Regions from separate parts of the Mesorhizobium sp. Ca11 genome, predicted to be linked through region 2. Evidence: riboswitches for the same ligand, from Rfam matches in the RefSeq annotation. Region 2 holds a riboswitch; each other region holds the start of a gene.

Region 1 (3,793 bases), on a different contig from region 2:
GCGGGGTTCAGGGAGGTGAGGGCGGTTTCGACGAAGGCCAGGGATGCCGCGTCTTTGAGGCTGGACACGAAGATCGGCACGGGGGTGAGCCCTTGCAGCTTCAACGCCTCCACGAGAACGTCGATCGGTGCCACGTCGGCGGCAAGCAGCATCGAGCGGTAGAAGAGGATGGGGATGACGGCGAAATTGTAGGCGTCGAGTTCCGCCTTTAAAAGGTTCGGCTTCTCGACGACACCAACTCCCGGCTGATAATATCCCGCCTTCGGCACGCTGACCGGTTCGGCCACGGCCGCATCCGACCCGGCGAGCCTTGCCAGCCTTTGCACCAGCGCGCGCATATTGGCCGGGCCGCCTTCGCGGAAATAGCCGAGCAGGGCGTTGAGCTCGGCGCGCGGCAGGGTCGAGCCTTCGACCAGCCGCAGGTCCTCGTCATGGCTTTCGCCGGGCAGCAATGCCAGCTTGATGCCGCGTTCGCGCGCCACTGCGGCGAGCTGGTCACAGCCATAGCGCCACCAGTCATAGCCGCCGAGGATGCGGACGAGGATGACCCTGGCGTGGCGGGCGACGCTGTCGATCCACAGGTCCACCGACATCGGGTGGCGAAGGTCACGCAGCGCCGCAAGCCGCATTGAGGGCAGCCGCGCCGCATCCGCCTTCCAGGCGGTGGCCAGGCCGGCGAGGTCGCTGTCGGTGAAGGACAGCGCCACCACATCCGCAGGCGTCTGCCTGAGGTCGATCGGCTCGGCGAGATCGTCGAGCGATGCGGATGTGGTGGCGAGGATGTGCATCGCGGTCCGGATTGCCTCAGCCGGCGAGGATACGCTCGATCGCCGGGCGGTTCAGCCCCTTGAGGCCGATGACAACGAGCCGCGAGCGGCGGTCGTCCTCAGCCGTCCAGGCGCGGTCGTAATAGTGGTTGACGCGCGGGCCGACGGCCTGCAGCAGGAGCCGCATCGGCTTGCCGCCGACCTCGACGAAGCCTTTGACGCGCAGCACGTTTTCCTGCTCGGCGGCAAGGGCGACGCGCTTGGCCAGCTCGTCGGGATTGGCGATCGACGGGATGTCGATGACGAAGGAATCGAAATCGTCGTGCTCGTGGTCGAGCTCGTCGTCGTGATGGGTCTTGCGGTTCTCGATGTCGTCCTCGACGGCGAGACCGAGGCCGAGCAGCACCGAGGGATCGACCTTGCCCTGCGACGTCGGCACGACTTTCACGGCGCGCGCCACATGCTCGCCGATGACGGCGTTGGCGCGCTCAGAGCCCGCCGCATCCATCAAATCGCTCTTCGACAGGATGATCAGGTCGGCGCAGGCGATCTGGTCCTCGAACACCTCCTCGACCGGATCGTCATGGTCGAGCGAATCGTCCGCGGCACGCTGCGCCTTCAGCGCGTCCATGTCGGAAGCGACGCGGCCGTCGGCCAGCGCCGGGCCGTCGACCACGGCGATGACGCCGTCGACGGTGACGCGGCTCTTCACGGTCGGCCACTGGAAGGCTTGCACCAAGGGCTTCGGCAGAGCGAGACCGGAGGTCTCGATCAGGATGTGGTCGACCTTCGGCGTGCGGGACAGGATCTGGTCGAGCGCCGGCACGAAATCGTCGGCGACGGTGCAGCAGATGCAGCCATTGGCGAGCTCGACGATGTTTTCCTCCGGGCAGGTGTCGACGCCGCAGCCCTTCAGGATCTCGCCATCGATGCCGACATCGCCGAACTCGTTGACGATGATCGCCAGCCGCTTGCCCTTGGCGTTTTCGAGCAGGTTGCGGATCAGCGTCGTCTTGCCGGCGCCGAGAAAGCCGGTGACGACGGTGCAGGGCACGCGGGAAACGGATGCGTTCATGGTCGGTCCTTCAGCATGTCGAGGGGAGGGATGCGGGCAACCAGGCCGCGCTTGAGAGAATCGGGCCGGCCGCGCCAGGGGATGAGGCCATCGGTCGAGGTGGCGAAGAGCTTTGCGCCGGCGACGAGATCGGCGCCGCTGGTCGTGTTCAGATCGCCGAAGACGTAGCTCCAGCAGCCGTCGCGCAGCAGCGCGGCGCTTAGCCGGCGCTTGCAGTTGCCGAGGCATTCGACGGTACGGATGTCGATCTTTTCGCCGCAAGCAGCCCGACGCGTGTCTTCGGCAAGCAGCGCGCCGGCGCGCGGATGCGCATCCGACCCGGTCTCGTCGCGGCAGGATGAGCAGACGATGACGGTGACGCCAGCCAAAGCATCGGGCTCGGACGGAATGTCCGCACTGTTTGCCGGGAAACTGCCGTTGCGATCCAAAACCATGCTCCTTGCCCGGAAAACCCGCCGGGCATTCGGATACTTAAAGTCTCAGACGGCAGGTCTCCTGGCTCGCGGGTCGTCACCCTGAATGCCGCCTTCCCGGGAACATCCCAGTGGTTTTCGGCAGAGGCTCGTCGCTTACAGTTGCGGGGACAGCCGCGGATTTGGGTGTTGGCCCGCACCGCATTCCCTCTTGGCTCCTCCCTTTGCCGGGAGAAGACCGTCTGGGTCAGGATTTAGAGGGTTCAGGGGGCTGGAGTCAACGACTGGCTTAGTACCAGCCTTTTGGCGGCTTTATGGGTTTGAGGTATGGACCCACAAGTTTGCGAGGCGGTGAGGCCACGGGCGCCATACTTAACGAACAGCCGTGCTGGCAAACCGGTTCCCACATCAAGACGAAGCGATTGGCGTCGAACTTCGGCTCATGAACTATTATATAGCGCTGCCCTACCGGCAATAAGCCACAGGCGCCTGCGATCTGCTTGTCGATCGTTCCAAACTCCAACCACCGCAGAAGAAGCGCCGTCACTTCTTTTGGCTGCATACCGGGTGCAATGTGGCCGCCACAGAAAATGACTGGACGCGTGACCTCTACCCATTCCTCTCGGTAAGCACCTGTCGCATATGATGGCGACGCTAAGGTCAGGTAGGCCAAGACCAGACATATCGAGCGCCTGAAAACCATCGCAACCGATCCTAACCACAGTTGGGATGTTCTATTTTTGTTCACTCTCCCTGTCAACGCGCAGCTACGACACCGCGATGTCGGCCAGCGCCGGCCCGAGGTCGCCGGCCGGCGTCACTTCGATCGCCTCCAGGCCGAGCCAGCCCTGCATCTGCTTCAACTCGTCGAAGAGCTGGGCGGCCGTTTCGGGCGGGGCGCCGGCCTCGGCGTAGGCGGCGTGGACGCGCAAGATGCTGGCCGGGCGGTCAGCTTTCAGATCGACGCGGGCGACGATCCGGTCGCCGAGCAGGAAGGGCAGCACGTAGTAGCCATATTGGCGTTTCTCGGCCGGCGTGTAGATCTCGATGCGGTAGCGGAAATCGAAGAGTTTCTCCGTCCTGGTGCGTTCGAAGACGACGGGATCGAAAGGGGCGAGCAGGGCGCGCGCTTCTATCCGGCGCGGGAAACGGGCGTCCTTGTGGAGATAGGCGGTCTTGTCCCAACCTTCGACCTTCACCGGCAGCAATTCGCCGGCTTCGACCAGTTCCTCGATGCGATCCTTCGTGTCGCCCGGCGCGAGACGAAAATAGTCGCGCAGGTCGCCATAGGTGGCGATGCCATGGGCGCGGGCGGAAATGCGCAGCAACTCGCGATGCGCGTCCTCGACCGAGGGAATGGGAAGGTCGAGCACCGCCTGCGGCAAAACGCGCTCGGGCAGGTCGTAATAGCGTTCGAAGCCGCGGCGGTAGGCCGTGGTGATGCGCCCGGCCCAGAACAGCCATTCGAAAGCGTGCTTGGCCTCGCTCCAGCCCCACCAGCCGCCATTGCCCTTGTGGCCTTCGATGTCGGACGCGGC
Region 2 (3,793 bases):
GCCGAGCCCGACGACGGTCCACAGCACCAGCTGGATGCCGAGCGAGGCGACGCGGAATTGCCACAGCACGGTCGCCGAGAAGTTCTCCGGCACTTCGTTGATGTCGGGCAGCGCCGCCTTCACCAGCGCGAAGACGACGAGGAAGGCGAGGCCCGCGACGATCGAGGCGTTCCAGGCGCCGAGCCGGTTCCACAGCCGCTGCGCCAGGCCGACCGCCGCCACCATCGCCGCGATCGAGACGACAATCATGATGAAGAACAGCTCGGTGCGGTAGCCGATCGTTTCGGCATTGCCGACTGCGGGCGGGCTGGCCGGGTATTTGAGGCCGGGGACCACGATCACGGCCAGGAAGCCGAGTGCCGCGATCAGCGCCGAGGTGCCGCGCGGTCCGAGCGAGCCCAGCCGGCCATAGGCATAGGCGAAGACCAGCGAGAACAGCCCGCCAAGCGCAGCGCCATAGATCAGCACGCCGGTTGCCAGGCCGATGCCGGCTTGCGTGGCGCGGCTGACCATCTCGGGCTCCGGCGGCCCGCCGGCGGCGTGGGCCTGCTGTTCCTCGAAGGCGATCGCCTTGTCGACCTGCGGCTCGCCATAGACGCGGGCGAAGGCGAACGCCAGAATCCCGGCGACCAGCCCGACAAGCATGCCGCGCAGCAAAAGTTTTCCAACCATGTCACCAATCCCTCCAAGCAATTCCAGGAAAAGTGCGTAGCGGTTTTCCGTCCGGAATTGCGTTAAGCCAACCAAGCAATTCCGGGAAAAGTGCGTAGCGGTCTTCCGCCCGGAATTGCGTTAAGCCAACCAAGCAATTCCAGGAAAAGTGCGCAGCGGTTTTCCGTCCGGAATTGCGTTGGATCAGAATCGAAAGCGGGTTCAGCGATGCTGAACCGCTTTAGTGGCAGGGGAAGCCGAGCAGATGGCGGCCGTCATGCACGAATTCGTGCACATAGGTGCCGCGGATCAGCGAGGTCGCGCCTTCTTCCGCGCCGACGAAATAGATCGCCAGCATCAAAAGCAGCCCGCCGAGGATGGCCCAGGGCAGAAGCTCGCGGACCGGAATCGCAACCGGGCCGTAGCTGGGGGCGAAGGTGGTGTCGGACATATTGACCTCCCTTGGGATACTGCGTCCCGTTGATCGAGTGCTGCGGAATAAGGCCTGACTTTCGGCTGGTGCCGATCACAGTGGCGCGACCGTGCCGGACTCGCACCGGCTTCCAATCCCGTATAGCACTAAGACACTTGTCAGCACTTCGTTCGCCTGTCAACGACATGTAATGGCGGCACGGCTTCGTGAGGCCTGTTTTTCGCTGGGCCACGGAGTTTTTCATGCTTGTCCGCCTGACGATGATCGCAAGCGGAGCGACGGCCGGCATGCGCAAGGGCCGCTTTCCGAACGATGAGCCGCCGGAGCCGCGCGCCCTCGATCGCGCCGGCGCGCTGGCCGCTTCGCTGCGTCGCGCCGACCGTGTCTGGACAAGCCCGGCGCTGGCCGCGCGGCGGACGGCGGAGGCGCTCGGCCTTGATGCGACGGTCGAGCCGCTGCTTGCCGAGCAGGATTTCGCGCGCTGGGCCGGCAAAGGTTTCGAAGAGGTGCAGGCCGAGGATCCCGAAGGTATGGCGGCCTGGTTCGCCGGTACAGACGCGGCGCCCCATGGCGGTGAATCGCTCGCCGACGTCGCCCGGCGGGGCGCTGCGCTGATGGAGCGGCTGGCCGGCGAAAGCGGTCACACCGTCGCGGTGACGCATGCCATGCCGATCCGCGCCGCCATGGCGCATGTGCTCGGCGCACCGCTTTCCTCGGTCTGGAAGATCGACATCGAGCCGCTGTCGCTCACCGAGTTCCGCTGTGATGGCCGCCGCTGGGTGCTGCGCGCGAGCGGCGTCACTGTCGCCGGCTGAACGCCCATGCGTGAACGCTCCATCCGTGAACCCGGCCGGCATATCAAGCCGGCACACCACTGTTTCAGCAATCGCTAACGGAACGGAAACGCCTCGCTGCTATAGTGCGGCCCCGTGGCGAGGAGAGCCTTGCCTGAGGAGCCCGCCGGATATGGCCGATTATCCCGAGACCGAACGTCGTCTTCATGCGCGCGAATTCGTGCTCAAGGAAGCCACGATCATCGCCGCCGGCGTCAGGATCGGCTGCTCGGTCAGAAATCAGCACGAGCAGGGCGCGGAATTGCGCGTCGGTGCCAATGTGGAGATCCCGGACCGCTTTCTGCTCGAGGTCCCGGCCGACGATACGGCCTATCGCGCTTTGGTGCGGTGGCGGCGCAACGACCGCGTCGGCGTGGCGCTCTACAGCAACGCGCCGAAGGACTGATGCTCAAAGATAGCGGCGCACGCCCGCCCTGTAGGCGCGGTAGGGTTCGCCGAACTTGCGTTCCAGATAGGCCTCCTCGCGCAGCACCACGCCGTAATGCAGGATGGGGAAGCTCGCGATGGTCGCGATGACGGCCCACCAACTGTCAAAGAGCAGCCCGATCCCGAGAAGCAGTCCCATCAGGCCGACATAAAGCGGATTGCGGGTGAAGCCGAACGGGCCGCCGGTGATGATCGCGGTGGTCGGCAGCGTCGGGTTCACATTGGTGCCGCCGCGCAACATCGTCGAGCGTCCCCAGGCGATGATCGCAACCGCCAGTGCTGCCAGCACTATGCCGAGCACGATGGTCAGCGGGCGGCCGCCGATCGCCAGCGGCCACACATAGCGCAGGGCCAGCATCGCGATCAGCGCCACGAGAAAGAGCAGCGGCGGAAACACCGCCACGCCCGGATTGTCCGCTTTGTCATCCATAGCCATCTTCATCGACCAGGCGCCATTGCCGCCACTATGCACGGACGCGCATCGTCCAGCAATTCGTGACTTGATCCTGCCTAGGCGATGTGCAGCCCGGCATATCGGGAACACAGCCGTGGCGCGCGCGTTCACTGTCGCCGATCGACAGGGATTGTGCGGATGAGCAAGACAGCCGTTTGGGTGGCGCTGATCGCCATCGTTCTCGTGGGCCTCTATTTGTTGCAGGCTAACGGCATGATCAGATTCTGATCAGGGCGGCGCGTCACCGTTAGCGGGCTCAACAGCAGCGACTCCCTCCGCACCCGCTGGCTGCCTTCTGTTCTTCCAACCAGCGGTCGCGCGGCTTGCAGCTTGACGGCCGTGGCGACAGCTCGACCTCAACCGTCCCGCCAACAAGGCTCGGCTGGGCTGCCCGGTGCAATTCCATCGGGCGAACGCCGTCGCTGACCTCGAAGGTCAGCTTCGCCGCCTGATCGAGAGAGACATGGTCCGAAACCTTGCGGATGATCGCGGCGAATTTGCCGGCTGGCATATGGACCGGTCCGCCTTCGTCCACGTCCCACAGCTGGACGAATATCTCCGACCATGATTCCGGATTTGCTTCGCAATCCAGCGCCGCGAACTGTCCAGCCTTCACCTCGGTGACATGGTACCCTGGCTTTACCGGCCGCCCGCCGTAGCGGAAAACCAGCGGCTTGTCCTTGTAATCGGCCAGCGCCACCAGCAGTTCGCCGATGGTCAGGTCGGAGGGGTCCATAGGAGCGATGTTTTTCAGATTGTCAGAAGAGAGCATGTCGGCTATTCCTCATTTCAATATTTCAAGGATTGTTGAAACGTGGATGAACGTCAAGCCCTGACCGCCTTTGGCGCGCTGTCGCAGGAAACACGGCTGCGCCTGCTGCGGCTGCTGGTCGTTGCCGGCCCGGAAGGCATTGCCGCCGGCTCGCTCGCCGAGCAGGTCGAGGTCTCGCCGTCCAATGTCAGCTTCCACCTCAA
Region 3 (3,793 bases), on a different contig from region 2:
GGCCGGCCTCACCTGAATATCAACACCTCAGTCGGCGTCCAGCGGTTCAGTTCCCACCGGCTTGCCGTCGCGCGACAGCCTGATCTTCTCGACCTTGTCCTCGGCCGCTTTCAGCAGCCGGTCGCAATGCGCCTTCAGCGCCTCGCCGCGCTCATAGATCTTGATCGACTGGTCGAGCGGGACGTCGCCGCGCTCAAGATCATCGACGATCTTCTCCAGCGCGTCGAGCGCCTGTTCGAAGCTCATCGCCTTGACGTCCTCATTGCCTTCCAATGCCATACCCTATCCCTTCATCAGCCGCCCGACATGGGCGGCGACTGAAAATGCCAGTCCCTGCAGATCGTAGCCGCCTTCCAGCAGGCTGACGAGCCTGTTGGAGCTGTGGCGCCCGGCGCGCTCCATCAACTGGCCGGTCGCCCAATCGAAATCGTCCTCGGTCAGGTTGATCTCGGCCAGCGGATCGCGGTGGTGCGCGTCGAAACCGGCGGAAATGATGATCAGGTCCGGCGCGAACGCATCGATGGACGGCAGCACGCGCGACAGGAATGCGTCGCGGAACAGGTCGCTGCCGGTCTGCGGCGCAAGCGGCGCGTTGACGATGTTGCCGGCGCCGGTCTCGCTCTTCGCGCCGGTGCCTGGGTAAAGCGGCATCTGGTGCGTCGAGCAGTAGAGAACCGACGGGTCGTCCCAGAAGATGTCCTGGGTACCATTGCCGTGATGAACGTCCCAGTCGACGATGGCGACACGCTCGGCCTGGTGTTTCTTCTGCGCGTAGCGGGCAGCGATCGCCGCCGTGTTGAACAGGCAGAAGCCCATCGCCGTGGTCTTTTCGGCATGATGTCCAGGCGGACGCGCGGCGACGAAGACGTTTGCCGCACGGCCCTCGAAAACGTCGTCCACCGCCGCGTTGGCACCGCCGATCGCCGTCACCACGGCCTGCCAGCTTTTCGGGCTGGCGCTGGTATCGGCGTCGATCGACACGATCCCGCTCTCAGGGATCGCCCCGCGCACGCGCTCAACGAAATCCTGCGGATGCGCATAGAGGATCGTTTTCTCGTCGCCTTCCGGCGCCTTGACACGGTCGAGCGCCGAAAAAGCCTCGTCGTCGAGCACGCGCTCGATGGCGCGCAGGCGGTCGGGCCGCTCGGGGTGACCGGGCGGCGTGAGGTGTTCGAGGAAGATCGGATGCGTGTAGAGACGGGTGGCCATGGCGCCTAATCTAGGGACCTGGCGGCCGAATGACCATGTTTGGCAGGCCGAATGGCTGGGGAAATCGCGTCTTGCCGTGTCGCTAACGCCATTGGCGCGGCCCAAGCTTCGCTGTAAGGTCGCATCGCTGCCAGGTGCCCGCGACGCGGGAGAATCGGGAACACGGTTGAACTCCGTGGCGTGCCCAACACTGTAAGGGGGACCGCGCCGGCACACGCCACTGTCGAAGACGGGAAGGCGCCGGATGCGGGACGATCCCGAGCCAGAAGACCGGCCCGGCAGACATGGTTTTCCGCTTGGTCAGGCGGGGGACTGCTTGTCGCAAGGGGAAAAGCGATGACGGCAGCAGCGATCGCCGCGAGCGGCGACGACTTTGACCAATTGGCGCGCGACGCGGTCTACCGGGCCATGTTCACCAGGCGCGATGTGCGCAGCCATTTCGTCCCCGACGATCTCGATGACAATGTGCTGGCCCGGCTCATCACCGCCGCGCATCACGCCCCGTCGGTCGGCTATATGCAGCCGTGGAATTTCATCGTCATCCGCGACGCCGAGCGGCGCAGACAAGTGCGCGACCTGTTCCTTGCCGCACGCGAGCAGGAGCTGCCGGCGATCGAGGCGGAACGGCAGGCGCTCTACAGGAAACTGAAGCTCGAAGGCATCTGCGAAAGCGCGCTCAATCTGTGCATCACCTGCGACCGGCAACGGTCGAAGGACTCGCCGCTCGGGCGCTGGCACAATCCGGAGATGGATCTCTACAGCACCGTCTGCGCGGTGCAGAATTTCTGGCTGGCGGCGCGGGCCGAAGGTGTCGGCGTCGGCTGGGTGAGCATCATCGAAACCGAGGCATTGAAGCGGCTTCTCGCGATCCCGGAGCATGTCACGCCGATCGCCTATCTCTGCGTCGGCCGCGTCTCGGAATTCGCGCCGAAGCCGGACCTCGAGGCGCATGGTTGGGGCAAGCGCCTGCCGCTGCCCGAACTGGTCATGAGCGAGACGTTTCGCGGCGCCGGCGAGGCGCCGCTTAAATCGGCCATCGCAAAGCTCTGCGGCCCATCAAAGCCATGATCAGGCGGCTCTCGGAGTATCCCAGCGCGAGCCGCCGCCAAAAGAGCCCAGCGCCTTGTCGCGCAGTTCCCTGAATTTGGACGAGGTCTCGGCGAGCCGGCGGTCCCATTCGGGATTGGGCGCCTGGCCTTCGATGGCTTCGAAATAGACCTGCATCAGCGAGGCGATGGCGAAGGGCTCGATGAAGGCTGCCTTGAAGGCCCAGGCGAAGACGATGGCCAGCACGAAGGCCCAGCCGGCAAGCTGGCCCGGCATGACCCACAGAATGGCCGCCGCGGGCGCCAGCATCAACAGGAAGATGACGAAGGACACGCCCCACATGATCGCCGCCAACCAGACGGCGTTCTTGACCATGTGCTTGCCGTTCTGCGCGTAGAGCACGATGCCTTGCCTTGCCGTCTCGAAAGGCGAGCTCGAATTGATGCGGATGTTGTAGCCGAGTATGATTTCGTCGACATAGGTCAGCGACAGGCGGATCACCGTGTTGATGAAGCTGACGATGCCGCTCAGGCCCGGAATGGGCAGGAAGGCGGCGATGCCGCCGATCAGGCCGGTGATGGCTCGGATGGCGCCCTTGACCAGCTGGTCGACGACGAAAAGGATGTTGGCCTCGGCAAAACGCTGGGTGACCACTTCCTTCGCGTAGGCGATCTGGCCCTGGCCGTCGGGGACATCTTGGCCGTCGATCAGATGCACCATGACGGCGATATGGCCCGCTTTCAACACATAGAGGATGTATTCGCGTATCCAGTAGACGGCGATCGAGATGACGCTGAAGCCGACCACGCCACCCCACAGCGCGAAGGACATCGGGCCGTCGGGATCGGTGGAGATGTGGCCGACGCCGTAGCCGACGCTGGCGCCCGTACCGGTCGCCATGATGTAGGCGACCGTGATGCCAAAATAGACGATCATGCGAAAGACGATGAACGGCCATGTCCGCATCATGATCGACACGGATCTGGCGATGCTGAAGTCCCACATGGCCCCGACTCCCCTCACCTTCAGAGTTGGCGGTGGAGGATGCGCTCGCCCCGGCGATTGTCAATCGCGGCAGGGTTGCGCCGGCCCGAAACCGGTGCATAAGCCGGTGGCTTGATTACCCGAGCGTGCCGTCAAGGCTTCTTTCGCAAGCCTTCGAGCAACTGCTTGAAGGCCGTGATCGCTTTTTTCGAGGTCGCCTCGGGGTCCGTCGAATTGGCGATGCGCTGCGCGGCCTGGCTGCTGGCGCCATTGATCAGCCGTGAGGTCGTCTCGGGATCAAGCTCCGGAACGACCTCGCCCTCTTCCTGCAGCCTGGTCAGATGGTTGGTCATCGAGGCGGTGCAGGCGCTGGCATTCGGCCACTGCGCCGGGTCGCCGAGCACCGCCGGGCCGTCGCGGAACATGATGCGCTGGATTTCCGGCTCGAGCGCCATCTCGATATAGGTGGTGCATTCGTCGACGAAATGCTGCCAGCGGGTGGGCGCTTTCGAAGCCACCTCGTTCACCCGCACAGCCATTTCGCCGTCGATCT

Evidence for each region. A riboswitch is a leader RNA that binds a small molecule or an ion and turns the genes downstream of it on or off. The one in region 2 is predicted to bind cobalamin.
Region 1: it holds a riboswitch for cobalamin, as region 2 does, so the genes downstream of both, LB538_RS02495 (DUF1636 family protein) here and LB538_RS17060 (CbtB domain-containing protein) in region 2, are expected to answer to the same signal.
Region 3: it holds a riboswitch for cobalamin, as region 2 does, so the genes downstream of both, bluB (5,6-dimethylbenzimidazole synthase) here and LB538_RS17060 (CbtB domain-containing protein) in region 2, are expected to answer to the same signal.

What each region holds. Positions count from the first base shown of each region.
Region 1 covers NZ_JAIUHU010000001.1:513,502-517,294, reverse strand. Annotated here, with positions in the region: gene LB538_RS02505 (cobaltochelatase subunit CobN) at 1-788, opposite strand, end outside; gene cobW (cobalamin biosynthesis protein CobW) at 805-1,842, opposite strand; gene LB538_RS02495 (DUF1636 family protein) at 1,839-2,270, opposite strand; cobalamin riboswitch at 2,310-2,513, opposite strand; gene LB538_RS02490 (winged helix-turn-helix domain-containing protein) at 3,023-3,793, opposite strand, start outside.
Region 2 covers NZ_JAIUHU010000008.1:266,562-270,354, forward strand. Annotated here, with positions in the region: gene LB538_RS17055 (CbtA family protein) at 1-672, opposite strand, end outside; gene LB538_RS17060 (CbtB domain-containing protein) at 893-1,102, opposite strand; adenosylcobalamin (AdoCbl) riboswitch at 1,094-1,245, opposite strand; gene LB538_RS17065 (histidine phosphatase family protein) at 1,327-1,899, shown strand; gene LB538_RS17070 (PilZ domain-containing protein) at 2,051-2,323, shown strand; gene LB538_RS17075 (methyltransferase family protein) at 2,327-2,794, opposite strand; gene LB538_RS17080 (DUF6428 family protein) at 3,075-3,590, opposite strand; gene LB538_RS17085 (ArsR/SmtB family transcription factor) at 3,633-3,793, shown strand, end outside.
Region 3 covers NZ_JAIUHU010000002.1:328,350-332,142, reverse strand. Annotated here, with positions in the region: gene LB538_RS05325 (exodeoxyribonuclease VII small subunit) at 28-279, opposite strand; gene LB538_RS05320 (histone deacetylase family protein) at 283-1,209, opposite strand; cobalamin riboswitch at 1,325-1,503, shown strand; gene bluB (5,6-dimethylbenzimidazole synthase) at 1,546-2,277, shown strand; gene LB538_RS05310 (hypothetical protein) at 2,278-3,261, opposite strand; gene LB538_RS05305 (TetR/AcrR family transcriptional regulator) at 3,393-3,793, opposite strand, start outside.